One region of the Fictibacillus halophilus genome, then DNA from elsewhere that is predicted to be linked to it. Evidence: riboswitches for the same ligand, from Rfam matches in the RefSeq annotation. Region 1 holds a riboswitch; each other region holds the start of a gene.
The links. Region 1 has a riboswitch for cyclic di-GMP ahead of I5J82_RS14155 (glycoside hydrolase family 191 protein). Riboswitches for the same ligand answer to the same signal wherever they lie in the genome.
Positions count from the first base shown of each region.

Region 2: linked by a shared signal. The riboswitch ahead of I5J82_RS15475 (hypothetical protein) and the one ahead of I5J82_RS14155 (glycoside hydrolase family 191 protein) in region 1 are both predicted to bind cyclic di-GMP.
Region 3: linked by a shared signal. The riboswitch ahead of I5J82_RS15150 (hypothetical protein) and the one ahead of I5J82_RS14155 (glycoside hydrolase family 191 protein) in region 1 are both predicted to bind cyclic di-GMP.
Region 4: linked by a shared signal. The riboswitch ahead of I5J82_RS15325 (anti-repressor SinI family protein) and the one ahead of I5J82_RS14155 (glycoside hydrolase family 191 protein) in region 1 are both predicted to bind cyclic di-GMP.

Region 1 is NZ_JAEACF010000001.1:2,717,929-2,725,424, forward strand. Features, by position in the region: gene I5J82_RS14130 (methyl-accepting chemotaxis protein) at 1-533, shown strand, start outside; partial or broken gene I5J82_RS20385 (carboxymuconolactone decarboxylase family protein) at 594-686, opposite strand; gene I5J82_RS14135 (putative glycolipid-binding domain-containing protein) at 688-1,002, shown strand; gene I5J82_RS14140 (hypothetical protein) at 1,374-1,541, opposite strand; gene I5J82_RS20680 (helix-turn-helix domain-containing protein) at 1,858-2,193, shown strand; partial or broken gene tnpA (IS200/IS605 family transposase) at 2,256-2,486, opposite strand; gene I5J82_RS14155 (glycoside hydrolase family 191 protein) at 2,740-3,579, opposite strand; cyclic di-GMP riboswitch class I at 3,615-3,705, opposite strand; gene pelG (exopolysaccharide Pel transporter PelG) at 3,766-5,217, opposite strand; gene pelF (GT4 family glycosyltransferase PelF) at 5,205-6,632, opposite strand; gene I5J82_RS14170 (DUF2194 domain-containing protein) at 6,634-7,496, opposite strand, start outside.
Region 2 is NZ_JAEACF010000001.1:3,024,920-3,032,415, reverse strand. Features, by position in the region: gene I5J82_RS15500 (methyl-accepting chemotaxis protein) at 1-159, shown strand, start outside; gene I5J82_RS15495 (transposase) at 298-804, opposite strand; gene I5J82_RS15490 (spore coat protein) at 1,201-1,839, shown strand; gene I5J82_RS15485 (YhdT family protein) at 2,021-2,314, shown strand; gene panF (sodium/pantothenate symporter) at 2,311-3,750, shown strand; cyclic di-GMP riboswitch class II at 3,920-4,002, shown strand; gene I5J82_RS15475 (hypothetical protein) at 4,037-4,528, shown strand; gene I5J82_RS15470 (YdcF family protein) at 4,620-5,354, shown strand; gene I5J82_RS15465 (hypothetical protein) at 5,370-5,546, shown strand; gene I5J82_RS15460 (PadR family transcriptional regulator) at 5,685-6,017, shown strand; gene I5J82_RS15455 (HAAS domain-containing protein) at 6,014-6,784, shown strand; gene I5J82_RS15450 (ATP-binding protein) at 6,960-7,496, shown strand, end outside.
Region 3 is NZ_JAEACF010000001.1:2,962,397-2,969,892, reverse strand. Features, by position in the region: gene I5J82_RS15170 (hypothetical protein) at 1-7, opposite strand, end outside; gene I5J82_RS15165 (LCP family glycopolymer transferase) at 239-1,138, opposite strand; gene I5J82_RS15160 (S1C family serine protease) at 2,083-3,354, opposite strand; gene I5J82_RS15155 (hypothetical protein) at 3,502-3,759, opposite strand; gene I5J82_RS15150 (hypothetical protein) at 3,778-4,599, opposite strand; cyclic di-GMP riboswitch class I at 4,665-4,750, opposite strand; gene I5J82_RS15145 (hypothetical protein) at 4,904-5,080, shown strand; gene I5J82_RS15140 (FxLYD domain-containing protein) at 5,107-5,457, shown strand; gene I5J82_RS15135 (PD-(D/E)XK nuclease family protein) at 5,620-6,930, shown strand; gene I5J82_RS15130 (S-layer homology domain-containing protein) at 7,223-7,496, shown strand, end outside.
Region 4 is NZ_JAEACF010000001.1:3,003,237-3,010,732, reverse strand. Features, by position in the region: gene I5J82_RS15360 (ABC transporter permease) at 1-140, shown strand, start outside; gene I5J82_RS15355 (ABC transporter permease) at 110-1,273, shown strand; gene I5J82_RS15350 (ABC transporter ATP-binding protein) at 1,270-1,983, shown strand; gene I5J82_RS15345 (C40 family peptidase) at 2,325-2,978, shown strand; gene I5J82_RS15340 (hypothetical protein) at 3,020-3,274, opposite strand; gene I5J82_RS15335 (STAS domain-containing protein) at 3,510-4,553, opposite strand; gene I5J82_RS15330 (helix-turn-helix domain-containing protein) at 4,730-5,053, opposite strand; gene I5J82_RS15325 (anti-repressor SinI family protein) at 5,130-5,288, opposite strand; cyclic di-GMP riboswitch class I at 5,317-5,400, opposite strand; gene I5J82_RS15320 (NAD(P)H-dependent flavin oxidoreductase) at 5,608-6,582, shown strand; gene I5J82_RS15315 (NAD-dependent epimerase/dehydratase family protein) at 6,783-7,496, shown strand, end outside.

The DNA of each region.
Region 1 (7,496 bases):
ACGAGATCGCTGAACAGACAAACCTACTTGCCTTAAACGCAGCAATCGAAGCTGCTCGAGCAGGAGAACACGGTAGAGGGTTTGCGGTTGTAGCAGATGAGGTAAGAATTCTAGCAGAAAGGTCCAATCAGTCTGCGAATCAGATCCGAAAGGTTGTTGAGAAGATTTTTACAGATACTTCACACACGGTAGAAACGATAAGTCATGTGAAAACAGATGTCACATCTGGTATCGAAATGTCTCAGACGGCAGCAACCGAAATTTCAGAGATCACACGATATATCGACCAAGTGTCATCTCAGATTCAAGAGATCGCCGCTACCACCGAAGAGTTAAGTTCAGGGTTTGAGAATGTTCACGACGCCGTGAGCGGAATTGAACACGCTGCGAGTATCACTTCAAATAACACGACTGAGATTGCAGCCGCATCACAAGAACAACTTGCCTCGATGGAAGAAGTAAAGGGTGCCGCTGTGTCTCTGACTGTTGTAGCAAATGAACTTCAACAATTGATCGGTAAGTTTAAAATCTAGAATCGATAGAGAAAAGTTGAAGAACTCGAGACACCACTCGAGTTCTTTTTTTCATGTTCACTATGCCTGTAGTTTCATGAGCGCACCAAAATATTGAGAAGCGGTTGCAAAAGTGATATACGCACAAAGTTCACTGATCTCTTCATCTGTGAAGATGAACCTAAACTGTTCGACATGGTTTACATCTCCGCTAAAGACCTTTCGGCAAAAGAAGGTAAAACAGATGTATACACTGAAACATCATCAAGAAAATAAAAGAACCTTCCATTATAGAAGTGCCACATTTGAGTTACCCGTTATTGTCGATAAGAATGGATTTGTTCTGGAATACCCTGAAACTATTCGTAAGGAGATTTTAGATAGAAAAAAAGAGTTTGTTGTACTTCACAACAAGCTCTGTTCATTTACTCTATTCTTGAATTTTGTTCCTGTAGAAAGCGAGTTACTGTTTATTCAGGAGCCAATATGATTCTTTCATCTTTTTGTTCGATTTTGATCTGAAAGATTTTATAGGTGAATTTCTTCTGCCTTAACTCGTAAGGGATGGTAAGATATCCTTTATTAGAGATGTGATCTGTTTAAATTCTCTTATGAGTGTCTTATAGATGACAAGGATAGAATCATGGTAACAATCGATTCCTAGCTCTAGACCTCTATGAATGTTAAACACTTCTCTCCAGATAACCGGTATGTTCAGGTAACCTTTCTTGTTATCCTAGGTTAATAACCATCCTGCTACTCCAATTGTAGTAGGAATCAAGAAGCCATTTAAAGATTTAATTTTAACTTCTTTAACCTCTAATTTTTCATTAATATTTACTCCTTTCATATTTAAGTTTTTTATTGAGTTCTTTTTAAAGCTATACTAACTAAATAGCCAGCCATTAACACTAATAATATTGCCACTGGTACGATAATTATTAAACTCTGTACTCTTATAGCAACATTTGTACCTAAAGTAACAAAAGATAAAATAATAATAAGGTGCAATAAGTTTTTTAGACTCATGTTAATTCAGCTCCTACACCAGCACCTGCAGCAATTTTGCCTTCTCCTATCGTTACACCTGCCCAGAAACTAGCCCCATTAGAATTTAGTTCTCTAACTTAACTTCCTCAAAAAATAAATTTTTCATTAAAATACCTCCTCTTCTATTTAAAAGTGTAACTTTCAAAAATACTTCACAAGTATATTTCAATTATATGTTAAATTTAAACATTTTTTAACAATTACCTACATATTTACAAAAAATCCATTTCATCCTTACGATTAATTTATGTTATAAATCTAAATGCACTTCTATGCATAGCATTAAAATAACTTTATGAGAAGCTTTAAGTGCTATACCAATCTTTCTCCTCATCAATATGTGATACGAACGAGGATTGCGCGAAGTAAAGAACTACTTACCAACACCAACCGCTCTCTTTGGGACATCAGTTATGAAGTGGGATTCAACAACCTGAGTCAGTTTCACCGAAACTTTGTAACTGTGGTAGGCTGTACGCTGTTGCTTCGGAAGGGTTCGCCCGGCACTACTTCTACCGGCCCGATCTCAAAGACCTCCTGGTTACCTCCTCTGTTTTTCTTTACCTCTTTATCTATTAATGGATCAATGTATTCCATCATACTTATTTGTTCTGCGACTACATCATCTTGAATTTGATTACGAATGTATTCTTCTATCACTTTTTTGTTTCTTCCCACTGTATCTACATAAAAACCGGTACACCAAAATTTTCGGTTCCCGTATCGATACTTCAGGTTAGCGTGCCGATCAAATATCATTAAACTACTTTTTCCTTTTAAGTAGCCTACAAACGCAGATACACTTAGTTTGGGGTATGCTCACTAACATATGTACATGATCTCGACATGCTGTAGCTTCAATGATTTCTACACCTTTTCTTTCACACAGTGTCCGTAAAATTTCTCCTATGTCTTGTATATCACCTGTCTTCTATACTTTGGTGCGAATACGATATGATACTTACATTCTTGTATGCTAAACTATTGATGTCTTTAGACAATGAAAACTCCTCCGATGCTGGAATATTGGTTGGCGAACCAAATTTATTTTAGCGCCCGGAAGAGTTTTTTAAATGCCACGCTGTAAGCTTTTTGGAACCCTAGGCCTAGCCTAGGGTTTTCGATTTTATAACAAGAACAGGAAGCAAGGGGAACCGTCCCCTTGCTTCCTGTTCAATTAAAATACATCATAAGACTTCTTATCATGGTAATGCAAAAAGTTAAATTTCTTCGCATAATTTTTACTTTTATGTTCTGTTTTCGTAGAAACCGTCAAGACTTGAGTTTTACCCAATTGTTGAATTTTTTTAAGCTTCTCAATCTGAACTTGAGCCCACTCATCTTTTGAAACTTCACTATAATCAAAACCTTCCCACATGAAACCATCCATGTATTTATGCGTATGCTGAATGGTCTCCATCCCCCAGTTTTGTACCATTAAGAGATTCGGGAAATTTTGATGGCTTTTATCTAAGAAAGCAAGAAGTCCATCTAGTTGGTTTTTATATATGACTGCGTTTTGTTCCAAATGTTCGTTGTCAATGTTTCCAACGGTATCAAAAAAAACGCCGTCCATTCCTTTAGAAGAAACTTGTCTTTCCATTTCATCTATGAGAACTTGGTGATAGTGATTACTTGCAATATCCATCAGATAAGAATCCCATTGCTCATAATGAACTTTAGCACCATTTCTTTTAAAATAGTCATGCTCAGCTAGAAGCTCAGACCTTAGTTCGTTCCACGTTGGTGTTTCCATAACGCTAATATAACCAAGAACGATCGTACCGTTTTCTTGCAGATATTGAACTTGCTCTTTACTGTATAACTGTGGTTCAATCACAACTAAATCATATTCTTTTAACTTCTTTAGTATACGATCTGTTGGTGCCGAGTAATAAATTTTGTAATTTTTAACCTGTTGCAAAGTACTTTGTCCCTCTTGAGCAAAACTGTGTTTAGGAGATAATGATAAAAATCCCAAAGTAAAAATTGCCATGATTAATAACCACTTTTTCATAAAAATTCCCCCGATTTATACGAGGGATGGGTTGGTTTCGCGGACTGGCAATCTTTATCCTATTTTTAGAATCGAAGACCCATATCTTTGCGTCCTTGGCTTTCACCAAGTTTGCCCATCACCACAGTATTAAATTAATTATTTCCATCTTATAGGTTTTGAATTCAGAAAACAATAGCTATCCGTCTAATTTTTAGAAAAATTAGAAATAATTTTTTCTAAAGAATTCTGATAGTGTTTTGGATCTCTTTTTGTAAAGATATAAAAATCAGCTTCTGCTACATATGATATTAGTCGAAGTCCTCCGTATGTAAAAGAACACGCAGCTCCCACAGCTACTCCTACTCCGTACCAATCAAACCCGAGCGGCAGCAACATAAGAGTAAGTATAGAGGTTACGATAAAGAATATGAAAGTTGTTACATACGCTCCTCTTCGGTCATCAAAATATAGATGCAGAAGGGAAAGTGTTAATACAAGACTGATTGAAAAGACCGCTACTAATGTAATCGGCATTAAATCAAAGAAGTCCGCTTTCCATTCGAACCACGTAACAAACCTCGGCAGTAATAGAAGGACAAGCAGTGTAAATAACCCTTGCGTTCTGATAAGGCGAATCACTTCTTCTTTTAGTACTCTGATCATTATTTTCTTACTCTCTTGTATTTGAGCTAAATTGCCGCCTTCATTTATAAATCCATAAAACGTCCAATATTTTTTATAGAACCTTGTTTCAATCGAGATTACAAATGTCATCATCGTAGGGATGATGGTTAAAAACGACCAAAAAAGAGCTGTGTCATAATCAGGGTGATAACGGAAAGTCTCTTGAACAATCACAGATCCTTCACCAAACCAAATTATCCAGTTACTTACCCAAAGTCCCAAACTATAAAAGATACCTGTGAAAAGTAAGTCAGGGTATTTGTAGGTATATTTGATAAATCCCCATTGGTTACCTATAGGTCGGTCTGGAAAGCTGGTTAGTAGATGATAAAGAAGCCAAAGAAGTGTTACGAGCATCCCCAATGTAAAAACAAATAGCATAACAGCCGCTCCTTTAATAACGGGAAGAGAACGGACAAACTCTCCGATGGGTAACACCCAAAAGCCAACGATTGTTAAGGATCCTCCGAAGAAAAAGGCATACACAATATTCATATATTCTTTTGTTGCCGTGCTGTATAAAAACAGTACCCAAATGAGGTTCATGATCAGAAACAATATTAAGACAATCCAGTCGTACCAAAATGGTATAGGGCTTAGCATAGCAAAGGGTAGCCATAACAATAGTGCTAAACCACATGTCACTTTTGCCAACCCTATACTTGTTGAAGCCACATCTTCAATTTTTCCCGAATAGAACAGATCTGCTATATACCTCGTAACTAAGAGTTGAAGGGAAAAATAGATCACTTGTGAAAAAATAAACGTGTAGGAGATGGACACGACAAACAATTCTCTTGTACGACGATCTATATCGTAATGCTGCATCCCCCATTGCAAAAGAGTGAGGATCACAATGGTGATCAACCAAGGTCCTGAAGTTAATAGGATAGTAAATCCATATGCCTTTGCTCTACTTGAAAAGTAATCTTCTTGAAACATCTTATGAAGTTGAAAGCCTATTCCTGCCATTGTTTTTCGTGACCTACTTCCTTATAAAGAGAACGATATCTCTCAATGACTTCACTGAGCTGATATCGATGCTTGACTCGATTGAAACCGTTTCTGCCATGAAGTTCGATTAGTGATGGTTCTTCTACATACTTTTCTATACTTTCTGCCACTTTTCTAGGATTTACCGGAGGAACAATGAAACCTGCTGGTCCGAATAAATCGATGGCACCACCTGTTATCAGTTCTTCACAATCTCCAACATTTGTACTAACAAATGGAATACCAGCCGCTAAACCTTCTAAAATGGCTAAAGGCTGCCCTTCTGAAATGCTTGTTAACAATAATACATCCATTTCCATTAACTTCGATTGCACATTGACTTTACCTGTAAATGTAATACATTGCTTTAAACCTAGTTCGTTTAATAAGTTTTCGCATTCGCTAACATATTCTTTATCCTCATCTAAGGGGCCAAATATATGTAAGTGAAAAGGAATATTCCGTTTTCGTAACATATCGGCGGCGTAAATCATGGTTATGATATCTTTTATCGGGACTACTCTTACAATGGCCCCTAACTGCATCGGATTTTCATCCGAAAAATGCTTCCTTTTTAATGAGTAATCAGATAGAGTCACCCCGTTTGCAATAACGAGCTGCTTAGATTTCGGTGCTCCCAAACGCTCTTGAATCTTTGCATTCTTATGGAAAAGCGTAATTAACTGTTCGGCACGATGGTACGCGAGTTGACTTAGAAAATAAAAAAATTGAATCCATCTGCTTTTATAAATCATAGGTATCCAATCTGACTTTAAAATTTCCTCTTCTCGTTCTCGAGAGTAGATCCCATGTTCAGTAACAAGTAGAGGAATTTCTTGTTTTGCTGAAAGATAAGCTCCCAAAACTCCCGCATACCCAGTAGATGCTGTATGCAAAAGGTCATATTCCTCAAATTCGCTTTGAAGAAGATGAAGAATTGGCTCATATTTATTGCGAATCATCCAGAAATAATCAATAAAAGAACTTTGTAGTTTTTCTTCTTTATAACAGGTCTGAACAATTTCCCAGAATTCATGACTTCTAAAAAATCCAGATGGATTGCCCATGATACTTGTATCACCTATGAAACGCATAGCTTTTCCGGAAGTATCTTTGGACATAAAGAAGGAAAGTAGATCTTCTCTGTTTTCATCCGTTAAACGGGGACATATCGGTCGTTGTTCTTCTACTTCCAACTTATAGACTTTAACTGACTTTGCGTTAACAGGAAGTTCGTATCTCCAGTCTTCTTTCGTCGTTCGGGATCCACTTGGCATAATAGAGATAATGGTGAAATCAAACTCAGGCATTTTAGTAATAAGAGTATGTATCCACGAAGAAACCCCTCCACTAACAAAGGGGTAACTACCCTCGGCAACGATTGCTATTTTCACCTTATACCTCACCTCTTTTAATAGGGACTACCGTTTTACCTTTATAAGTTTCAATCGTATATAGTCCTCTAATCCCCTTTATGTTTGCAACGTTGTACCCATCAAAAGCACCGGTTTCCAATGTTTCATTGTCATTGAGTCGGATTAGAAAAACACTCGGTGACACTAAATTTTCACCATAAAGAAGAATATGGTTCTCTCGGTAGTTCACCTTCATTTTAGATTGGCTATAACCCGTGTATAACTGCTTTGCTTCTTGTGCTGTTACCCCTTTTAAAAAAGGATAGGTTTCATAAATCTTCTTCAGATGACGATCCAGTTCAACATTTAAGTATGGCCATTTGTACCCTTTATTTCGATAGGAATCCAACAAATCGTCTGGGTGAATAAAGTGTGATAGGATTCCAGCATTAGCTAGCGCGTCTGCATATGAAAATTGCTCATACCTATCAGGAACATATCCACTGGATACACGAGGTAGATGAAAATAACCTGAGTTGTTCTCATCGTAACCAAATTCTTGAATGTAGGAACCTTGTTCAGTACCGCCTAGATATAAAGAAGAGATTGTATCAATAGAAGGTGCACTTCTCTTCAATGCTTTAAGTCCAGTTGTATTAATAACATTTGAAGGAGGTACATAGGTTCTAAGCGTATAATTAGGAAATAAGTGCTCATGCATCTTCGTGACTTGTGATGTTGCGTTCTCCATCTGTTCCTGATCTTTCCAAGGGATGTATTCAAACTCTTCATCAATTGGTTCGCTCTCAGTCACGAGAGATTGATGATTATATCCATGCAGACTTAACTCATCTCCATTTTGTATTGCATCTCGGCCGTAAAATAAGAATTTTGCTTGGTTTT
Region 2 (7,496 bases), 310 kb from region 1:
ATCTTAGCGATCACACAAGAAACAGCGGCTGGAACAGAAGAGGTTTCAGCATCAGCAGAACAGCAATCAGCGTCGATGGAGCAGTTGAACCATCTAGCCGATCAGCTCGAGCAGTACGCGGAACAGATGCGTACCCACGTCCAGCGGTTTACGTTCTAGGGGTCTGACCCCAAACAAATACATGAATGCCGTTTTTGTCTTTTTGTCTTTTCCAAAAAGACAAAAACGGCTTTTTCTTTGATACGACAGACTTTTTGAAAAAGGAAAGAGTGTAATTTTACATCTGATTAAAAGGGTCTAAAGCTCTACTACAGGGGTAATCTTGCTTTCAACATAATCTCGGTATTGAGATTTCGAATGGTTAAACTGTTCTAGAAGGGTTGAGGTGTGTACGAAAGGGCACACCGATGGGGTTACATAATAGCGGTAACTGCTCCATTGATATTCTAAGGGGTACATGACCAGGTCGGCAGAAACGGGATTCAAGTGAATGTAGCGGCTAGTGTCTAACAAATGTGAGCGATCTTCAATCAATTCTGCTCCATAGCGACCTTGAAACACATGACCAGTCAGCTCATATTTCTTATTAAAAAACATAGCATACGTTTCATTTAATTCTTTCATGAAATCTCCAGGTGGGGACTTGCTGCACAAAATTTGTAAGTGAGTGTGGTTTGTCATGAGGCAATACGAGAAGAGCTCGACATCGTGCTTCTTAACACAGTGACTTAGAATCTTTAAATAGCGGTGGAAATCCAAGTGGGAATAAAAAAGAGGTTCCCTGCGATTTCCGCGAGTAGTCACATGATAAACAGCATCAGGATACCAAATACGTGGGGATCTAGGAATGTTTTTCACCTCCTTTCAATCGTACCTTAATTATACTTCTTGCAAGTGAATCTGGGAAATGGGGACTGACCCCAAAAAATTTATTTCCCTCGTTGTTTTCAAGCAAAACCTCTATAGCCGTTTTGAAATGCAATCGGTTCGAAACTTTTCTTTTAAGAAAGTTAACTTTTTTAGCGAATAATACCGCACAAAAATGTCGAACTCCGTCTCTTCATCAAACTTCTTATCATATTTCCTCGGAAATTTTTAAAGGAAACGAGAATAGAGTATTACTTTCTACATAAAATAACCCCGTATTTTTTTATAAATCGGAGGTAAAAAATGATGAATCAAGATTCTAATCAACAAAACATGAATTCTCAATCGGGGAACAACAATCCAGAATTCAACCATGTAAACATGCAGACTGGACAGGTACCTGCTCAATTAAACCATGGTGGACATGAGATGTTTGATGTTCATGAAATGCTCAGCGGCATCGTTGGAACATTGAACTTATATACATTGTGTAAAGGACATGTTCAGGATCCAGAGCTCAAATCGATGCTCAACCGACACTATCAGCACATTACAAAGGAATACAATGCGTGTGTTCAAGCTTTTCAGACAGGGAAAGATCCAGCAATGCGTACAGAATCATACAAGATGGCGCAAGATAACGATTTTGTATATGGTCTGAAACCTGCTCAGCCGGTTAAACCTATTCAAAGCGTAACAGAATTAAACGACCAATCCGTTTCATCTCTAATACTAGGAACTTTAAAATCAAACGCATCTTTAAGAGGAATGGCGACACTCGAAGTTACAAATCCTGTGCTTAGACGCGTATTAGCAGATGGAATTCCAAACTGGATCGAGATGGCATATGAATTGTCGATCTGGCAGAATAAGAATCATTATTATCAAGTTCCTCAACTGAACCAACAAGATATGACGAGCATGCTCGGCGCATATGCTCCATCCACTCAAGCACAACCACCTCTTCAATAAAAAATGACTTTAACGAGTGCCTCTAAAGGTGCTCGTTTTTACTTTTAACCATACAAAAACAGGGATATCATGAGAAGAAATAGAAAATTTCATAAATGTCAAAAGGACTCGACAATAAGAAATGAATTTGCCATAGTAATGAGTGGACTTATACGGTATTGAAACTTCAGGGGGTTAAGAAATGAAAAAAGGAACAGACTGGCGGTACCGAGTATCGAATAGAGAAGCCATCATGGGTACAGTACTCGCCATTTTGAACTTTATCTGGTGGTATGCATTCGCTTACGGCCTTGGCGGACGCCCTATCAAAGAATACACATACATATTTGGATTTCCGGCTTGGTTTTTTTATAGCTGTATTATGGGATTTGTTGTTTTTACCATTTTAGTTTGGATCATGGTGAAGTTTTTCTTTAAAGAGGTCCCGTTTGAACTTGATGAGACGAGCGATAAAGAGGAGGGAGATGCTCAATGAACTGGGATGTCATTCTTCCTTTAGCAATCTTTTTAATTTTAGTTTTTTTAGTAGGCATCTATACATCACGGCACATTAAAAGTGGACCTTCCTTTTTACAAGATTACTTCTTAGCAGGCAGAGAACTTGGTGGATTTGTTCTTGCGATGACAATGGTCGCGACATACGGAAGTGCTTCGAGTTTTATCGGTGGACCTGGTGCAGCTTATCAATTAGGCCTTGGTTGGGTGTTACTTGCGATGGCACAGCTTGTGACAGGATACTTCACACTTGCTGTACTTGGTAAAAAATTTGCGATTGTTGCACGAAAGATTAACGCAGTCACACTGATAGATTTTCTAAAAGCGCGGTATGAAAGCAAGTGGGTCGTTATTTTGTCAGCATTAAGCATTGTCGTCTTCCTGTTTTCTGCGATGGCCGCTCAATGGGTAGGCGGTGGCCGGTTGATTGAATCGTTTACGGGTGTGTCATATACGACAGCGTTATTTATTTTTTCAGCTTCTGTCCTCGTCTATGTAATTGCTGGAGGATTTCGAGCAGTCGTCATCACAGATGCGATTCAAGGTGTTGTTATGGTGATCGGAACCGTCATCATATTGGCCGGTACGATTATCGCAGGTGGTGGCATAGAGAACATCATGAGCGAATTAAGAGCGGAGAACCCGAACCTTATCACGCCTTATGGTTCTGATCTATCACTAACACCTCTTTATGTATCATCGTTTTGGATATTGGTCGGTGTTGGGGTCGTAGGCTTGCCGCAAATATCGGTGAGAGCGATGAGCTATCGAAATGCAAAAGCGATGCATCGAGCGATGATCATCGGAACGTTCGTTGTAGGGTTCATCATGTTAGGCATGCATCTCGCTGGTGTGTTCGGCAGAGTGGTGCTACCGGGAATTGAAGTACCGGATAAAGTAATGCCCCTTTTAGCACTCGAAGTATTGCCAGGCTGGTTAGCGGGTATCGTTTTGGCAGCGCCTTTAGCTGCTGTCATGTCAACGGTTGACTCGGTGCTATTACTCGTGAGTTCTGCAATTATTAAGGACGTGTACATCAATTACATCAAACCAGATGCCGAAGAGCAATTTGTAAAAAAATTGAGTTTCGGGATAACAGCAGTAGTTGGACTGAGCGTATTCGCCATGGCGATCAACCCGCCTGACTTGTTGATCTGGCTGAATCTATTCGCGTTCGGAGGGCTAGAAGCTGCTTTCATATGGCCAATCGTATTAGGGCTATATTGGAAAAGAGGAAACGCGAATGGAGCGATTGCCTCTCTGATCGTTGGGGTAGGATCCTATATGTTCCTTCATCTGAACTATCCAAATCTTTGGGGCATGCACACGGTAGTGCTGCCGATCCTGCTATCCTTGATCGCCTACATTGTGGGGAGTTTCACAAAGGGGGTCAGACCCCATACAAATACATTCTAAAAGACAATGTCCACGCTCAGTGGACATTGTCTTTTTTCGTTCCACATCTTTTTCGACCAATCTTCTTTTCTAAAATAAAATACTAAAAAAACTATTTATAGTAATATCTTACTAAATACCCATTTACAGTGAATGGGGCCGGTGGTAATTTTATAGCAGAATATAATTAGATAAGTGTGGAGCTGTGAAGGTTATTCTGTATGTGGGCGCTTGGATTAACTGAAGCTAGTAGCGCAACCGACCGCTTTCTTTATTCGTTCTCTAAATAAAGGAAGGGGTATTTATTATGGAAATATCACGTAAAGAGAAATTTAGCACAAAGAAAAAGGCAGCTAAGAAATGGCCGAAGGTTGTTTTAGCGACTACAATCGTACTTGGTATAGGTACTACGTCTGCGTATGCGGCAAATCCAAATCTTGCAAACGACTTATACAATAAGATTATGGAATATACGTACCAATCTGAGATCGAGAGTGAGTTGAACAAAGAGAAGAATGACTTGCTCAAAAATGTGAATATAGCGGTAAAAGGGATCGTTGCTGATGCCAAGAAGGATCTGGATACTAACAAAGAAAAGATCATTCAAGATAAGAAAAAAGAACTTGAAACACACTATAAACAAGAACTAGCTGAAATCACGAAAAGAAAGAATGAAGCCGTTAATAAAAAAACCGAGAACATGAGCACTGATGCGACACGTTCTTCCGAGCAAAAGAAAGCAGACATCTCTTCAGCAATTCAAAAAGAAATTCAAGAGTCTGATATAAATAAAAAATAATAACTTTTTAAAAGAGCGGAATCTTCATTCTCCGCTCTTTTCCTTTTTCTGATATCCTAGAATATAGAAAATCTATGAACGGAGACTCTTTATGAAAAAACTATTTTTAGCGCTCGGTATCCTCTTTGCTGTATACGCAACGGCCATGCTACTTCAAACGACCAACATGGATATGGGACTTGCTGTTTTTTTCTTGTTAGGTGCTCTTTTTCTCGTTCTTTTCTTCCGCTACAACACAGCTATGAAACTATTTAACACGTACAAAAAAACGACACTGACCCTCTTAATCACAACCATCCTTTTTGCAGCAACGCTAGAAACTCTTATTCTTACATCTGCCAACACCGATCCAGAGAAGGTTTCTTCCAAGATAGATACAATCCTCGTGCTTGGTGGCGGAACGAAAAATAATCGACCAGGTGCCGTACTGAAAGGTAGACTAGATCAAGCACTTGCCTATGCAAAGGAACACCCAAACGTTACGTTCATCGTAAGCGGTGGTCTTGGCTTTGGTAAAACAACGAGTGAAGGGTCTATCATGAAAAATTATCTCGTTGAGAATGGCATCGAAGCGGACCGCATTCAGATTGAGGAAAAAGCAACGAGTACATACGAAAATCTTTTATATACAAAAAAAATGATTCAACCAGACGATCAGCTGCTCATTGTAACGAGTGATTTTCATCTTTTTCGAACAAAGATGATCGCAAAGCGTGTTGGCATTGACGCGGAGGGGCTTGGTTCGCCGTTGAGAATTTCTTCTGTTCCACAAGCGCATGTTAGAGAGTATATGGCGATCATAAAAAGTTACTTTACTGATAGATAGAGGAGGGCGGCTTCTATGAAGAAAAATAAGTATCATTGCTGTGCGACGTGTATCAATTTTAAGCCTGAAAAAACAAATCAAGGGATGCGCTATTACTGTGTGCGTCTTGGATATGATACGGAACCAGACTATCAGTTCAATTGTTGGGAGCCGAAACCGCATGTGGTAGAGCTCATGAATAAGGAAAAATAAATTTTGGAACAATTTAACACAAATACCTTGCATTACAAGTTAGTGGCGCATATACTAATGATATATCTTGTTATGCAAGGGATTCTTTTTTTACCCGTAACCCTTGTAATACAAGATAGTGAAATGAGGTGTATCCATATGTCGAACACTCAGATGTTAAAAGGAATTCTTGACGGCTGTCTATTAGCAATCATCAACGAAGGTGAAGTGTATGGCTATGAGCTAGCAGAAAAGCTAGAATCGTACGGCTTTCAACAAACGAGTGAAGGAACGATCTATCCATTGCTCATACGCATGCAAAAAGAGGAACTTGTTACCACCACGTTAAAAAAATCAACGGCGGGGCCAAGACGCAAATATTATTCGCTTACGCGTAAAGGCGAGGAAGAACTTCAAGCATTTATTGAAAGATGGAACCAACTAAGCCGTTCGGTCGATCACATTTTACAAAAGAGAGGAAGCGGAAAATGAGTGCGCTAAAACATACGTTAACAGCTGAAAGCCAAGATTTCTTAGATAACCTTAGACTCTATTTATTTTCGAGTGGAAAAAAGGACGAAGAGGTGAAAGAGATCGTAGAAGAGTTGGAGGATCATTTGATAGAAGCAGAAAAGCGAGGAAAATCAGTCTCTCACATCATCGGCCATTCGCCAAAAGCTTATATGGAGCAGCTTTCAAACGAAATGTCATTCGATTTTAAATGGATCTCTTATCTCCCAATCATTGTTCTCGGTGTTTTCGCCTATATTTTGCTAGGCGATTCGATGAGAGGGGGCGTGCAATTCACGTTGCTTCAAGTGGTTGGTTATCCAGCGGTTTGTATCATACTCGTGCTTTTTTATTTAAAGATGTTCAAATTTTTAGCAAGCACAAAGCTTTCAAAAACTAAGACGATTATCACCACTTTTATCTTAGGAAGTTTGCCGATTTTGTTTTTTTTAGCTCTTCTGTTTGCAAACGATGCGTATAAAACTCCGGTTGTCATAAAGCTTGGAGCAACAGGAAACATCATTGCGGCACTCGTTGCGATCGCCATCTTTTTAGGAATCTCTTTATGGAGCAAAACCTGGTTCACAATCGTAATACCAACCATGCTTTTCCTACCAGAATTTTTAATCAGTCTAACCTCATTTGAAAAAGAAACGAAAGCCATTTTAACAATAAGTGTGCTGTTTGTAACGCTCATTATCTACAACGTATATACATTTAAAAAAGCAAAAAAAGAGAGCCGAATTTAGATGATCGGCTCTTTTCTCTGAGTAAAATGTGTTTGCTAAACAACGTACTTGCACTGAAAAAGCTTACAATGTTACATTGTGTAAGGCTTTACACAGCAAATAAGTGGAAATACTGTTGATAGATGAAGTGATTTTTAACAAAAGTGAAATCACTCATAGAGAAAGGAAATTTGATATGAATCTCCAACTTCCAATTGAAATAAAAGAAAAACTGCAGCAAGATGCAGCCAAACGATTAGAAAATCTACCAAATGAATATAAAGAATTAATTGGAAAGCAGGGATATACAGCACCTGACGCAGCATTGATTGAGGATGCGGTGATCGCACTTGCTCTCGGAAAAAATGTATTGCTGAAAGGACCGACGGGGTCAGGTAAGACAAAGCTTGCCGAACTTCTTTCAAACGTGTTCGGACAACCTCTGCATCAAGTCAACGCCTCTGTCGATCTTGATGCAGAAGCGCTTCTTGGTCATAAGACGTTAAGTTATAGCGAGGGTAAACAGGAGATCCAGTTTATTCCTGGACCAGTTACAAGAGCTGCAGCGAACGGGCATTTTCTCTATATAGATGAGATCAACATAGCAAAACCTGAAACGCTACCGATTCTAAACGGAATGCTCGATTACCGTCGTACAATCGCCAACCCATTCACAGGTGAAGTGGTAAAAGCGCAGCCTGGTTTCAATGTCATCGCAGCGATCAACGAAGGA
Region 3 (7,496 bases), 240 kb from region 1:
TAGACAAAGACGTTTCCCCCTCGGTATATCCTACTATATTAATGGTATCATATTCCTGTAAAATTGGTGATGGGTGTGAATTTGGATGTTTTGTCGAAATGTTCCGAAAAATATTGTTTTACTAGGAAAATATCTATTTATCACACAAACCATTTAATAATATACAATTTTCATCATAATATTACATTAAAAAAGTATAGCAAAAAACCAGGCCTTTACAAGACCTGGTTCAATTTTCCTATTGTTCCAAATATTCTTTTAAAAGGTTCTGTACACGTTCTTTTTCAGTAGAATCTACAATACCGTAATACGTGCCACCAATCATCTCACCTGAGCTCTTAATTTCAGTAGATTGGATGTTATGACGTGCACCTTTATAGTTCTTCTGAATGTCTTTCATTTCTTGGAACGTCATGTTCGTCTTTACATTCTCTCCTAAAATATCGAGGATGTTATCATATTTTGTGATAGAAGAAACACGTGCACCTTTATCAATGATAGAAGTAATGACTTGACGCTGACGGTCGTTACGGCCAAGATCTCCCTTAGGATCTTCGTATCTCATGCGTGAGTATGCTAAGGCTTTCTTTCCATCTAGTTCTTGTGTGCCAGCTGGGAATGAATACCCATCATATTCAAACGCAAGAGAATTATTAACTTCAACCCCACCGACCGCATCCACGATATCTTGAAACGATTCCATGTTCACTTTTAAATAATAGTCAATGGATGTGTCTAGGAAGTTCTCTACGGTATCCATAGCCATCTGTGTACCACCAAACGCATATGCGTGGTTAATCTTATCTTCTCTATCTTTACCTACAATCTTGGTGCGCGTGTCACGAGGAATGCTAAACATTAACATCTTCTGATTTTTGGGGTCGACGCAAATGACGATCATCGTGTCAGAACGTCCGCTATCTCCTTCGCGTTCGTCTACACCTAATAATAAGATAGAAATTGGTTTCAGTGCTCCCTGATCACCTGTAACGATAGGCTTTGGTTTTTCTGTTTCTACTTTTTCATGCATCTGGTTAACTGCGTCTTTGGCAGAATCATATAAGTAGTAAGCATATCCTCCAATGCTGACAGCTAAGCCGACGAGAAGAATAGCTAGAATCTTTAGGGATTTCTTCATTAATAGAATCTCTTCTTTCCATATAAAATGAATTTTACTACATGGAGTATACCATGAGCCTCCCCATGTTTAAATATCTTAAATTATTTAGTAATTTAAAAAAATTAGTACTTGATTCTCACTTTACTTTGAATTATAACCCATTAAGTAATTTAATAAATTGCACTCTATTGCCATACATATTGTTGAGATGAAGTATATTGTGCTTAGTTTATTTTGAATAATCCCTACTTTATAGAAAAAATTTTTCCACTTCTTTTACATACAAGATGCACCTATAATACAGTTATCTTAATCAATTATGGGAGATAAGAGATTGTCAAATAAACAATTTGAGGATTTTTCAGAGTTAGATAATTTGCTATAAAAGCAACTGGTCGAGGAATTAAATTCTTAGTTAAAAAAAGAGATTCAAAGACAATCTCAAATTATTATTGTGGCAAATCCCTTTCTGATAAAAAGGATCTTATAATACTTTCTAGAATTTTAGGAAAATCTTATGATGAGATTGTGGTATTCAAAGGGGATATAGAAGGTTACCAAAGATTAGATAAACAGGTCAAGAACAGAAAGCAAGTTATTTAATCCTTTTTCAAAGGGATATGCTAATATACGTAATTTAGAAGAAGCAGGATTTTGTTTACTATACTTATCTTCAAGATCTGAGCAGGATATTCGCAATAGAATGATGGATGAGTTGCTTTCTGGTAAGGGGATTCATAGTCCCTATATGCAACATATTTATGAATTTTACATTTGGAGTAAGTTATCAGATGAGCAGAAGCTGAATGTAAAGCACAATTTTCATATTGGCGAGGTGAAGGAGAATAGAGAATTTCAATAAGTTCATGGATGAACTTAATAAATAATGAGTAGAAGTAATCAATAGAAAGTGTCACTTAAAAAACCACACTCTATAAAAAATAGAGTGTGGCTTTTCCTTTTTAACGTGACTCTCCACTTAACAACTTAAGCACGTCATCTTCCATCCCTACAACATAACTAAGCTCATATTGTGTGGTTTGTTCAACATCATCCACGTATTCTTGAGCTTCCAATGTTAAATCTACTTGGAATGTCCCATCTCCTTTATCGTAAACATAAGGATTAATAATCGTTGTGCTTGAAGTTTGGGCATAGCCTGCTGCAAACTCCTCTAATGATGGAGAAGATAATTTCCAGTTTCCCCCGATCATGTCGTAAGCTAATTCATATTGACCTGCGTTCACATAGTCATAATATTGATAGACAACAGTCAGTGCATCATCAGGAATGTATTCGTAGTATTCTGTCTCACCTTCATAAGGTTCGGTATAAGATTTATACTCATCATATGTTTCTTCTTCTTCTTCATACTCTTTGTAATCCTCATAATCCTCATAATCCTCAGCTAAATCTCCATCATACTCTGGTACCTCATACTCATACTCTTCTTCGTAGTCTGAGAGATTCATAGGATGGTTAGACCAACTTTTTAAAGTAGATAGCACGGTATAAATCGGTATGCTGAAGCCAATATGTTCCGTTGTATGTTTTACAGAGTTAATACCTATCACAGATCCATCTGCACCACTAACGATTGGACCGCCGCTATTTCCTGGTGATATCGGTGCTGTGATCTGGTACAAGTTATCATATTGAAAAGCATCTACTTCAAAGGAGCGGTCCAAACCGCTAATAATTCCAACCGTAACGGTATTTTGCAGACCAAGTGGACTTCCCATCGCAACAACGTCATCACCAAGCTCTGCTTTTTCTTGTTTTATTTTTAGCGGAGTGCTATTTGCCAATTCAGGTACACGAACAAGAGCAATATCCGTCTCATCACTTCTGCCAATCACTTTCCCTTGATAAGTTTGCTGATCACTTGTCCTGATTGTCACATCAACTTCGTAATCCACCACATGAGCGTTTGTCACAATATCGCCTCTTTTGTTATATAGGAAACCTGAACCTAGTGATCCAGAGGAAGTCTCAATCTGAACGACTTTATTTTGTGTACTTTTAATAATCTTTTTCAAGCTGCTTTTTTCAGGAATCGTTGCAGGAACTTTAACAGGCACTTTTACTTCTTTTGTTACAATTTCTGTTTTTACTTCAGGAGTTGATCCTTTATCTTGCTTTGATTGTTCAAGTGTATACATAAAGTAGGCAAGCGACATACCTAATATAAGGACAATAGTTACGAGCAAAGAGGGGATAAGAGCTTTTTTCATAGTTTGAATGTTCACCTCGATTTATACTTTTCGTTGTTATATCGGTTTAAATTATTCGTTTATTAATGTTGTGACGACTTCAATTGCTAGATGAAGTGCCTTAAAAAAAAAACCCCAATTCATGCAAGATGAATTGAGGAGTTCAAATCAATAAGGAGAAACCATTAAGGCTGCAAATAGGGTTAGTATACCTATAAGAACAAAGACATAGAAAATAGAGGAAATAATAACTAAAAGCCACCCTAAACCTTTACGCCCCGTTTTGATAAGGAAAATCCCCAATGTAATTAAGCCAAAGAAGAATCCTAGAATCGCCCAAAGCCAGGGATTCTTGTTGTATTTCGGTGCATTAATCGCTAAATAGATCGTAATGATAATTGAAATTAAAAATCCTAAAAATTCCATGGTTATATGTTGCCCCTTTTATTTGTCTAAGTTGTTTGAAAGAATGCCATCAGGGTTTGATCTGAAGTATCCTCCGCCTTGTTCTTCAGTAAGGTTAGTAGAAGTATCGCCGTCCCCATCAACCCAGATTTGTTCGCCGTTCTCTAATATTCTCCAATGCGGTTCAACGTGATGTACATTAGAAGTGGAAGCAACAGATTCATCATGATTTGGTAGTGTAGTTTCAGAACCTGAACGGAAATAGCCTCCGCCTTCGTCTGCTGAAAGGTTATTTGTCGTATCTCCATCACCATCAACCCAAATCTGTCTGCCATCTTCTAACGTTCTCCAGTGTGGATCAACATGCTGAACATCACTATCATTAGTTGGAGTTTCTGGCAATTCACTTGCTGCCACTGCATCTGAACCATCTACCATATCAACGACACCAACGGCAAGTGTAACAACAGCAGCTGTCTTTACAAGCCCTTTAGCACCATCTTTTAATAAGGTGGTATCATTCTCTAAAATTCCTTTTACAAGAGTCCCACCATTTTCAGCAACGGTTACGATTGTTCTTCCCACACCCTTAGCTGTAGTCCCGACTGCTTTTCCAATATCGGAAAAACCATCATCGATCTTAGAATTGTCTTGTTGTATAATCCCAGAAGCTACATCTACTAGACCACTGGCAGCTTGTCCTGCTAATTCACCAGCTTGTACAGACGCATGATAAACGCCATCACCAATCTCTTGGATGAATTTATTATTTGTGGCTTCCCCGATAATTTTTACAGTGCCACCAACTACTCCGCCGGCCACTTGTCCAGCCACTTTTCCCAATCCCTTTAAGAATCCCATCTTTCTCCCCCTACATAATAAAAAACCTACTAAAAAAGCCGTAGGTTCTTAAAAAATATTTCACCTTTGGCAACCCGGTTATCATAGTACTTAAGACCTTAGACCCGTGGCTTTTCGTCCTTATTTTTTAATAAGTTTACCTTTATCTGGATTTTAATCATACTTTTATACTACCATATTTGGTAAAATATACAATATAGAAATGAAGAGCGTTTATGAAGAGGGAATAAAGATTTGGAATCTACTAATTTTAAACAAGAGGAAAGATAGTCTTAATGCAGTTGTAAATCAATGGATGGGCATCATGCTGTTACTTTCCATACCCGTAGTTAATGTTGTTTTATTATTTGTTTGTGCATTCGGCGGTGGTGAATATCCTAATCGCATTTTAAAGAACTTTTCTCGTGTTATTTTAAAATTAAGTGCGATTCTAATTGGACTTACACTTGCTATTCTTATGGAATCACCTCTGCAATTATGAGTCCAAGCACAGTCGGTACTAACTTAATGGATATTCCTTCACCTACTAATACTAATGCGGAATCAAAGATTTCATTTGATAAAATTGTTTACCAAAACGATTATGGACTGACAACCGTTTCTGGAGAAACTACAAATCATGATAATAAATCACATTCGTATTCATTTATCGTTACCTTTTATAATCAAAATCGAAATATCGTCGGGACAGCAAATGGGGTAGTTAATAATATTGAGCCAGGCCAGACCAAAACATTTGAAGCTATTAGTCAAGATAATATGGAAAACGTGACTAACTATAGAGTGAATAGCAATGGGACCGCTTTAATAAGGGATTGTCTATTTGTTGAAGTGGCTAATTGGGTTAACCATTGGTGAAATAGCGATAGTAGCGGGTGTAGAAAGTTATCTGTTATTCCATTAAAAGTCTTGTGGGATTGAAGGGCGCTCAAAACGCTAGTAAATCTGTGTTTAAATCCACATATTGTTTGCTTATTATTAAACTTTCAAACGTCTATAGAGCAAAGGAGGAGATTTTTTATGAATACAAAATTAAGTTGTCCAAAATGTAGTGCAGAGTTAATAGAGGATGCTTGGGAAAACCTGCAAGAAACAGGAGATGGCGGTCTTGTGATTGATGCTTATTCTGCCTATGTTTGTCAAAACAAATGTGGTTTTGTGAAGAGAACAGAAGACTTTCCTAGAGTGATTGCCCAACAAAGCGATAATCGGCTCCTTTTGTTATATCCTAATGATCAAGCACGCATATTAGATGTTCGAAATTTAATTCTTTGGCCACAAATGCATGTAGAATCTTTACTCAGGCGAGGATATTGGGAGGATTATAAAGGGAATCATGACATCCAGATGTTACTTGAAGATGCACGTGACAGCCAAGCGGCTCTTGTTGAGACGCCTAATCTATTTCAGTTCGCGACAAGCGAGTTATCTCAAGATGCATTTTTGTGTTGGTTGTTAGCTTGGAGCAAACAGATCTATCGTTCAGTAGATAAAGCGCTTCACGAGGCAGCGGTTCATTTTGTTTCTGAGATCTTTAATCTACAACATTATGCAGTACCTATAATTCATAAAATTGAGATTAAACGTCAGTTTAAATCTCTTGATATCTTAGTAATCATTAACGATACATATGCTATTTTAATTGAAGATAAAACATTTACAAAAGATCATTCTAATCAGCTGCTGCGCTATCGTGAAGTGGTCCAAAAAGAAATGGGGGAACTTATCCAACTCCCCGTGTACTACAAAATAGCCGACCAAAGTCATTATCGTTCAATAGAGAAAGCGGGTTATATGCCTTTCAAGCGAATTAAGATGCTTGAGGTGTTGAAAAGAGGTAAAGACAAGGGCGTACAAAATGCTATTTTCCTTGATTACTATAAACATTTACAAAAAATTGATGATTGTATTCAGGCCTTTCAGACAGAGCTTGTGTGTGAGTGGGATAGCTTTGCATGGCAAGGATTCTTTCAAGAGCTTCAAAAAGGTATCAACGGAGACTGGGGTTACGTATCAAACCCTACAGGAGGCTTTTGGGGATTTTGGTGGAAGCCAGCAAACGACAGTAACTATTATATCCAGTTGGAAGAGGAACGGCTTTGTGTAAAAATATCGGTTGCAGATGATATTGAGAATGTAAGGGATTACCGCCACAAAATTATGAACGACGTTTTGTTGGAATCTGAAAAACATAATCTTTTATTGAAAAAGCCATCTAGATTACGACTTGGAAGAACTATGACGATTGCTGAGCGGCAGCATTATATCCAAACAAAGTCTGATGGGACTGTAGATGTAAAGAGGACCATACTAGAACTACAAAAGTACTAGAAAATGCAAGACTTTCAGAAAAGAAAGTTGGATAAAATGGTCTCTTCTTCAAAATGTTAAAAACACCTATGTCAATTGACTTAGGTGTTTTGTTATTTAATATAGCAAAGATATTTTTTCAGTATGTTTGTTGAGTGGAAGTGTCCCAACGTGTTTTGTACTATGAAGTTAAATTATAAGCATGGTTACAATCATAAATAATTTGTCGAATGAAACATATTTCAAATATGTAACAATTTTAGTATAATTTTGATGTTATTAAACTATTAGTCAATGAAAAGGGGTTAAAGTATTGAAATCTTTAATTAAGATAGTGGCATTGTTTTCTGTTTTATCAGCGCTATTCTTCAATCCGTCTACAACTAACGCTCACAACGGTGCACGTGATGAGTTGGGTGGACACTTTAGAACAGCAGATTGTGTATACATGCTTCATGAACCAACTGCATTAGCTAAATCAGCTGAGAACATGGATGAATTAAAGGCGTTAATCACAACATACAACAGCAACGCGACATGCGTTAAAGAATTAAACGGAGGCATGAACTTTGAAGTAGATCTAGAAG
Region 4 (7,496 bases), 290 kb from region 1:
CGCTATTTGTGGGAAACGAAACTTGGATGTCTGTTTTCGTCTTGCTTAGTTTTTCAATTACCATTTGGGTAGTAAGCTTGCTACTTATCACGATAAAGAAGAGGTTGCCATGGTCTGGACAATTGCCATTACACGTATAAAATTATTACTTCAAAGTCCGTGGAGCTGGCTGGGACTCATCGTTCCGGTTCTCGTGCTGATTTTTTTAGACATGTCCGTGGAAAAAACAAGTGAAGCGACCAAGATTCCTGTTGTGATTGTAGACGAAGATGAAACCGAATACTCAAAAACGGTTATAGATAGAGTGAGTAAAAATCCAGCGGTCGCTGTAAGTGTTCGTAACGAGGATGAGGCGCGAAATCAGGTCGAGACGCAAAAAGCCGCCATCGGTTTCTTTTTACCTGCAGGGTTTATGGAAAGCATACAGAAAAATGATGAAGATGGGCTTGTTACGATGTGGCTTACTTCTGGTTCGATTTCTCATGGATTAGTCCGTGAGATTTTTGCAAGTGAAGTGAAGCGGTTATCGAGTAATTCGTACGGAGCGAACACGGTGTTAAAAACTTACGGAAAAAGTGAGAAACTCGATGCCAAGGAGCAAGCAACGGTCTGGAAAGATGCTTGGGCCTATAGCGACAAACATTGGGAGCCGAAACCTCTTATGACCATTGACTATAAAGTTGGGGTAACGAGAGAATCGTCAGTAGAAGATTCGGGTGGTGTCGCTTCGATCTATGTTCCAGGGATGCTCGTACTTCTCATGTTAGTTAGTTTTTTATATAACAGCTGGCCGATTAAAGACCGTGATTCGGGTATGCGGTCGAGAGTACCCTATGCAGCAGGTCGATTCTCAGCTTACTGGTTCGGAAATGCACTAGGCGTGTTACTTTTGCAGCTAACATTGCTTGTTTTGTTATTCAGTTATGGCTGGTGGAGAAATGAGTTAACGTTGAACGTGGCAACGATTTTTGGTTTGATCGGCTACGTCTTATTTCTAAACGCACTATCGCTTCTGTTTGCTTATTTCGTACACAGCAACCGCACATGGCAAGCGATCACACTCTTCGTCGTTTTATGCACATCGCTTTTGAGCGGAACTTTTTTTCCGAGCGATGAGCTTTCAAGCATTTTACAACGCGCTGCAGAATGGACGCCGCAATATTGGATCGTATCATCGTTTAACCAAGAAACACTTATGATCCCTTTTATATTTGTTGGTCTAAGCATCATTTTATTCGTACTTACAACCATAAAGGCAGGTGACAGCGCTTGATTGCAGCAGAAAATTTGAAAAAGAAGTTTGGTAGAAAAGAAGTACTTAAAGAAATGAACTTCTTTATTGAAAAAGGAGAAACCGTCGGCGTTGTTGGCCCGAACGGTGCAGGTAAATCAACGCTACTGAAGATCCTTGCGACACTTATGAAAGGATCTGGCGGGTCGGTTCAGATCGATGGGCTTGATGTGAGGAAAGAACAAAAGAAGATTCGACAGAAAATCGGTTATGTACCGCAAGAAATTGCTGTGTATCATGAACTGACAACGCGCGAAAACTTACGATTTTTTGCCAAGTTAGCGAAAGGGTCATCAGAAGAAAGATGGATGCAGCGCTGCGAGGAATGGCGACTTGCTGAGCACCTTGATAAAAAAGTAAAGCATCTGTCGGGTGGTAACCAGAGAAAGCTGAACATCTTGATCGCGATGCTTCATGACCCGGATCTTCTGATTTTGGATGAACCGACAGTAGGTATTGATATATCTGCAAAGCAAGAGATCGTGAACGATTTGCGGCAGCTGGGGAGAGAAGGAAAGACGATCCTGTATTCTAGTCATGACGCGCAAGAGTTAGAAACACTATGTACATCATTTTTAATTCTAAAAGAAGGAGAGCTATTATTTTACGGGTCAAAGCAAAAAGTGAGACAGTTCGGTTCGGTTGCACAATCTGAAAACTTTGCGGAAACGCTTGGAGAGATTGTTGGGTGAGGTCTGCTAAGAGGGCAGGCTTCTTTTTTTATTCTGAATATTCCATTGTTAGAATCAAAGTGGTAGAATTTATGTGAAAACATTCACAAGGAGGATGAATTGTGAATGAACACTTGTTGAGAAATATGATTTTACAGCGAGAAGGGGTTGGGGATTTTGGCTATTAAATGTCAAAATTGTTTATTTCAGATAATTATTTTATCACAATACTAAAATCGACACGATTTTACAAGAAGACCAAATTCCTATTTTCCGTAACGGAAGCGTAAAACACAAGTCCTATTATTTATTGTAGGATAATAATAGATTACTTGGAAAATCAAAGGAGTTTGGGATAAATAATGAAAAAATGGATAGTTACATCAGTTTTAGGTGCAAGTTTATTATTATCGCCACTACAGGCGTTTGCAAATATTGGAGATCAAACACTACGTCCAACAATGACACACTCAGATGTGAAAACACTTCAAACAATATTGCGAGATAAAGGTTATTTTACATATAGCGGTTCAACAACGACATACTTTGGATCATATACAAAGAGTGCGGTAATGAGCTTTCAGCGTGCAAAAGGTTTAACGGCAGACGGAATTGCTGGCCGCAGTACTTTTAACAAACTAGGAGTCTATAATGTTAATAACACGTATCTAGTAGACTATGCCAAACGTTTTCAAGGAACGCCGTACAAGTGGGGTGGAACAACTACCGCTGGGTTTGACTGTTCAGGGTACATCAACTATGTTTTTAAAAACTCTCACAATATCGTACTGCCACGCACCGTGAAAGAAATGTGGAACCAAACAGGATATCGAGTATCTGGTCAAGGTGTAGGGGACCTTGTGTTCTTTTCAACGACTGATTCTGGTGCCTCACACATGGGTATCTATATTGGAAACGGGAAGTTCATCCACGCCGGGTCTTCAACAGGAGTGACCATTTCAGACATGAACAACACCTATTGGAAACCGCGTTACTTAGGGACAAAGCGTCTATAATAAAGAAAAAGGAGTCCTAGTTGGACTCCTTTTTTCGTATCCTAGAACAAGATTCTTGCCCAAGGATCGCAACAGCGATGATGTTGCTTTTTCTTAGCTTTTTTGTACTTCTTGCACTTCAACACTTCGTAGCTAGAAGATGAAGATGATGAAGAAGAGGACGAAGAAGATGAAGAGGATGAAGAAGAAGATTCTTCACAAACCCATTCTACTTTCTTGTAACACTTCTCAACTTTTTCATGCTTCTCGTGCTTTTCATGTTTGCAGTGGTCGTAGTTTCCACACTTGTTACACATTAATTGTTTCACCTCACAAATTGATACCGACTTCCAATTGGCTTCGGTTTCTGTATATCATATGTTGAGGCAGACAAGTTGCTTAGACGAACGTTGAGATTTTAAGAAAATGGGGTCTGACCCCATACAAATACAAATCCCTTCAATTTGTTCTTCTCAGAAATACATGGGAGAACAACAAGATACCTCTGAGACAAAACAAAAAATCCACGCTGCAACCGCAGCGTGGATTTTTTTACTTCGTAGGTTCTTGTATGAGCATTCCTTCTTTTGCAAAAGCAAAGTGGATGGCGTGCTTTAGGTTTCTGAAATATGTACTTTCTCCGAGAGAATATTGGTGTTTTGTTATTTCCATACTTAATTCAGGTGAGATTCCGACCAACAACGTTTCCATCCCGAACAATCGTGCTGAAGAAACAAGCTTGTTCAGCATACCTACCATTTCAGTGTCGATAGACTTAATACCGGTTAGATCCAAGATAACAAATTTAGCACGGTGTTGAGGAAGTGAAGTAAGTGTATGCTCGAGCATATCGTTTGAACGGAGCTCATTGTATTTACCGATCAAAGGGATAACCACGATATGATCGGTAACCGGAATAATGGGAGAGGAAATCTCTCTGATTAGATCGGTTAACTCTCTTGTTCGATCTTCCACCATCGCTTCTAGCTTCATAATCTCATGCTGTTCTTCCCGTTGAACGAGATCGCGTATATTATCTTTTGGAGTTATTTGTGATTCTGTGATTTTTAATACTAACGTGTTAGGTTCAGACTCGTTCTCAAGCACCTCGAACCACATGTTGGTTTGAAAGAGTCCGGTGAAAACACCAGCCCAATGACCAGGTAAGAAGCGTCCCATGCGTTCGCTGTTCTGCGCTTTTTTGATTTTTGTTTCCCAGCTGTTTGTAATCGTAATGATTGCTTCTTTTTTCTCTACATCAAGCTCTATGTATGTTTTACCCCAACCAGCTGATGCATAAATGTTAGGCAATGATTCAGCGGATATCTCAATATCTTTGATCGTTCTTATGTAAAAATCACTAACGATTAACCCTGTCCGATACCCAGCTGTTTCAAAAACGAGGTCTGCTGTTCCTTCTCCTGTAATCTCTTCAATGGATTCAAGAAACACCTTAAATGCTGAATCAATCCAAAACAACATCACATCTTCGCCTTCAAATTGAAAAATACCTTTTGCTGTGTCCCAATGAAAAGAAGAACCATTCACATCTACACTTTTTTGAGAATCCATTAGTTCGTTTGGCGACTGCTTCATTTATAATCCTCCATAGCAAAAATAGTAGACACCCTTTTCCCGTACCCTAATTTAATACTCACTAAACATTCGTGTGGGGTCTGACCCCACACAAATACAAAAACTCCATTATGTACATCCGACGAAGACAACCCATAAAAACAACAACGTAAAAACCACCTGATTTCATCAGGTGGTTAGTTTTGTTTGTTTTTCCATTTGTTAAATTCGAGAAACTCTTTAAACTGCTCTTTGCTTACACCAGAACCCATGGCTTCTTTTACAAGATTGGCCCATTCTTGGTCAAGTTCTTCGTTATTTACTTCCTCTTTGATCAGATGATCGACAGAAATATCAAGGACCTCCGCGATCTTTTCGAGAAGTTGAATGGAAGGGTTTTGCTGAATATTTCGCTCTAATGCGCTTATGTAAGATTTAGCTACTCCAGCCTTTTCAGCTAAGGAAGTCATGGAGAAGCCTTTTTCTGTGCGGTACTTTTTTAAATTTTCCCCAATTACCATTTGCATTCCCCATTTTAGAAGTCATAATAATTTAATTATATCTTCAATATTTAGGGAAGTAAATAAGTACTAGTTCTTACTTGATGACAAGCTTTTCTGGTGAAAAAGATCCATCAATTGTCATGAATTGGGGATTTTTTAAAAAATCCATAATTTCTTCCTTTGTAATGCCGTTTTCCTTAGCTTCCTTCATTAAAAGAATCCACTCGCGATCTAACGTTGTCTTTTTCTCCATTAGATTTCCCTCCAGATAAGCGTGATGTTCAGGTAGCCCGGCGATCCTAGCAGTTGCCTTAGACCCGTGGCTTTGCGCCCATATCTTTCGAAAATGTTTGCCCTTGTCTGAAGGATGAGACAAATGACCTAACTCAAATTGATTATATACAAGCTGTTCAAAAAATGTTGTCAGAAAATGACAGTAACATAAATGTAATATTTATTTTTACCTAATGCTCATCAAAATGAGAAAAAAGGATTGTTTCAAGGCTTAGCGAACATGTTAAGGTGGTGATTTTTTAATTAGTACACTTAATTAGTTGAGAGGATGATCGTACTTGAACAGCAATTTGCCATTAAGTTTGTCGAATCAACTCAGTCTACCCGTCATAAATGCACCCATGTTTTTAGTATCAAGTCCTGATATGGTCTTGGAAAGCTGCAAGAACGGAATTATTGGAACGTTCCCATTACTGAATGCACGCACCTCCGATCTATTAGAGAATTGGATGAAACATATCTCTGAAGAGCTAAGTAAAGCTAGGGAAGAAGATCCTTCTTCAAAGATAGCTCCATGGGGTGTTAACTTAATTGTTCACCGTACGAATAAACGTTTTGAAGAAGATGTAGAGCTAATAAAAAAATATGAGCCGCCAGTGGTGATTACATCTCTAGGTAATCCAAGCGATGTGGCTAAAATCGTTCACGGGTACGGTGGTCTCGTATTCTCTGACGTTATCTCGCTTGATCACGCTCGTAAGGCTGCTAAGACAGGCATCGATGGATTAATACTCGTATGCAGTGGGGCAGGTGGCCATGGTGGTACGTTAAATCCATTTGCTTTCTTAAAAGCAGTAAAAGAATTCTGGGATGGAATGACGATTCTAGCTGGGGCGATTTCAACAGGTGAAGAAATACTGGCTGCCAAGATCCTTGGAGCAGATCTCGTATACATGGGAACGCGCTTTATTGCGACTCAAGAATCTTCGGCGAGCGAAGATTACCGGCAGATGTTGATTGAATCGACTCTTGAGGATCTTGTTTATACAGACGCGATTAGTGGAATAAAAGGAAACTACCTGCTTCCATCCCTACAAAAAGCGGGATTTGATGTAGAAAACTTGATGAAAAAAGATGCCGTTGATCTCTCGTTCTCTGAATCCAAAGCGAAAGCATGGAAAGATATCTGGTCAGCAGGACAAGGTGTTGGAAGTGTAAAGAAAATAGCTACGATTCAGGAAGTAGTAGATGACCTTAAAGCTGAATATAAAAAAGCAATGAATACAAAGGAAGCTATGAGCATTATTCCTTAAAAACATTAGTCCTTTAGAACCAAATCCCCCAAATCCGCTGTTTTTAAACGCGTATTTGGGGGATTTTTATATTGTGCTACTCAGGTGGACAAAAGTAAGGGATTTGTATTTGTGTGGGGTCAGACCCCAATTTTGGTCCTATTTTAGACACTGCGAGCCGGAGTAACCTAAACACAACTCATGAAAACAGGAGGGTTTATATGAAAAACATTCAGGAGCTTGAAGACCGACTTTCGAGTCCGTCCCAACAGCTAGTAGAAGAGATCACAAAGATGGATGGAGATATTTTGATACTTGGTGTCGGGGGGAAGATGGGACCGAGCTTGGCAAAGCTTGCTAAGCGTGCCATAAATCAAGCGGGTATCTCTAAGAAGGTAATAGGCGTTTCTCGTTTTTCAAACGGAAATCTGCAAAATGAGCTAGAAAACGATGGAATAGAAACCATTGCCGCTGACTTGTTAAACGAATCGGACCTTAACAAACTTCCTAAACTACAGAATGTGATTTATATGGCAGGCAATAAGTTTGGCACTTCTAATAATGAAAGTTTCACTTGGGCGATGAATGCATACCTTCCTGGGAAAGTAGCTGAAATGTTCAGCGACTCAAATATTGTTGCCTTCTCAACAGGTAACGTTTACCCACTTACATCAGTCAATAGAGGGGGGTCTACAGAAACATCCTTAACGAATCCTATCGGAGAGTATGCGCAGTCTTGTTTGGGAAGAGAACGAATCTTTGAACACTTCTCCAAAACCAATCACACACCAACCCTCATTTTTAGATTAAATTACGCGATTGACCTTAGATATGGTGTATTGATGGATATAGCTGAATCAGTAAATCAACAAAAACCAATAAATTTAAGTATGGGGAATGCCAACGTCATTTGGCAAGGAGATGCCAATGACTGG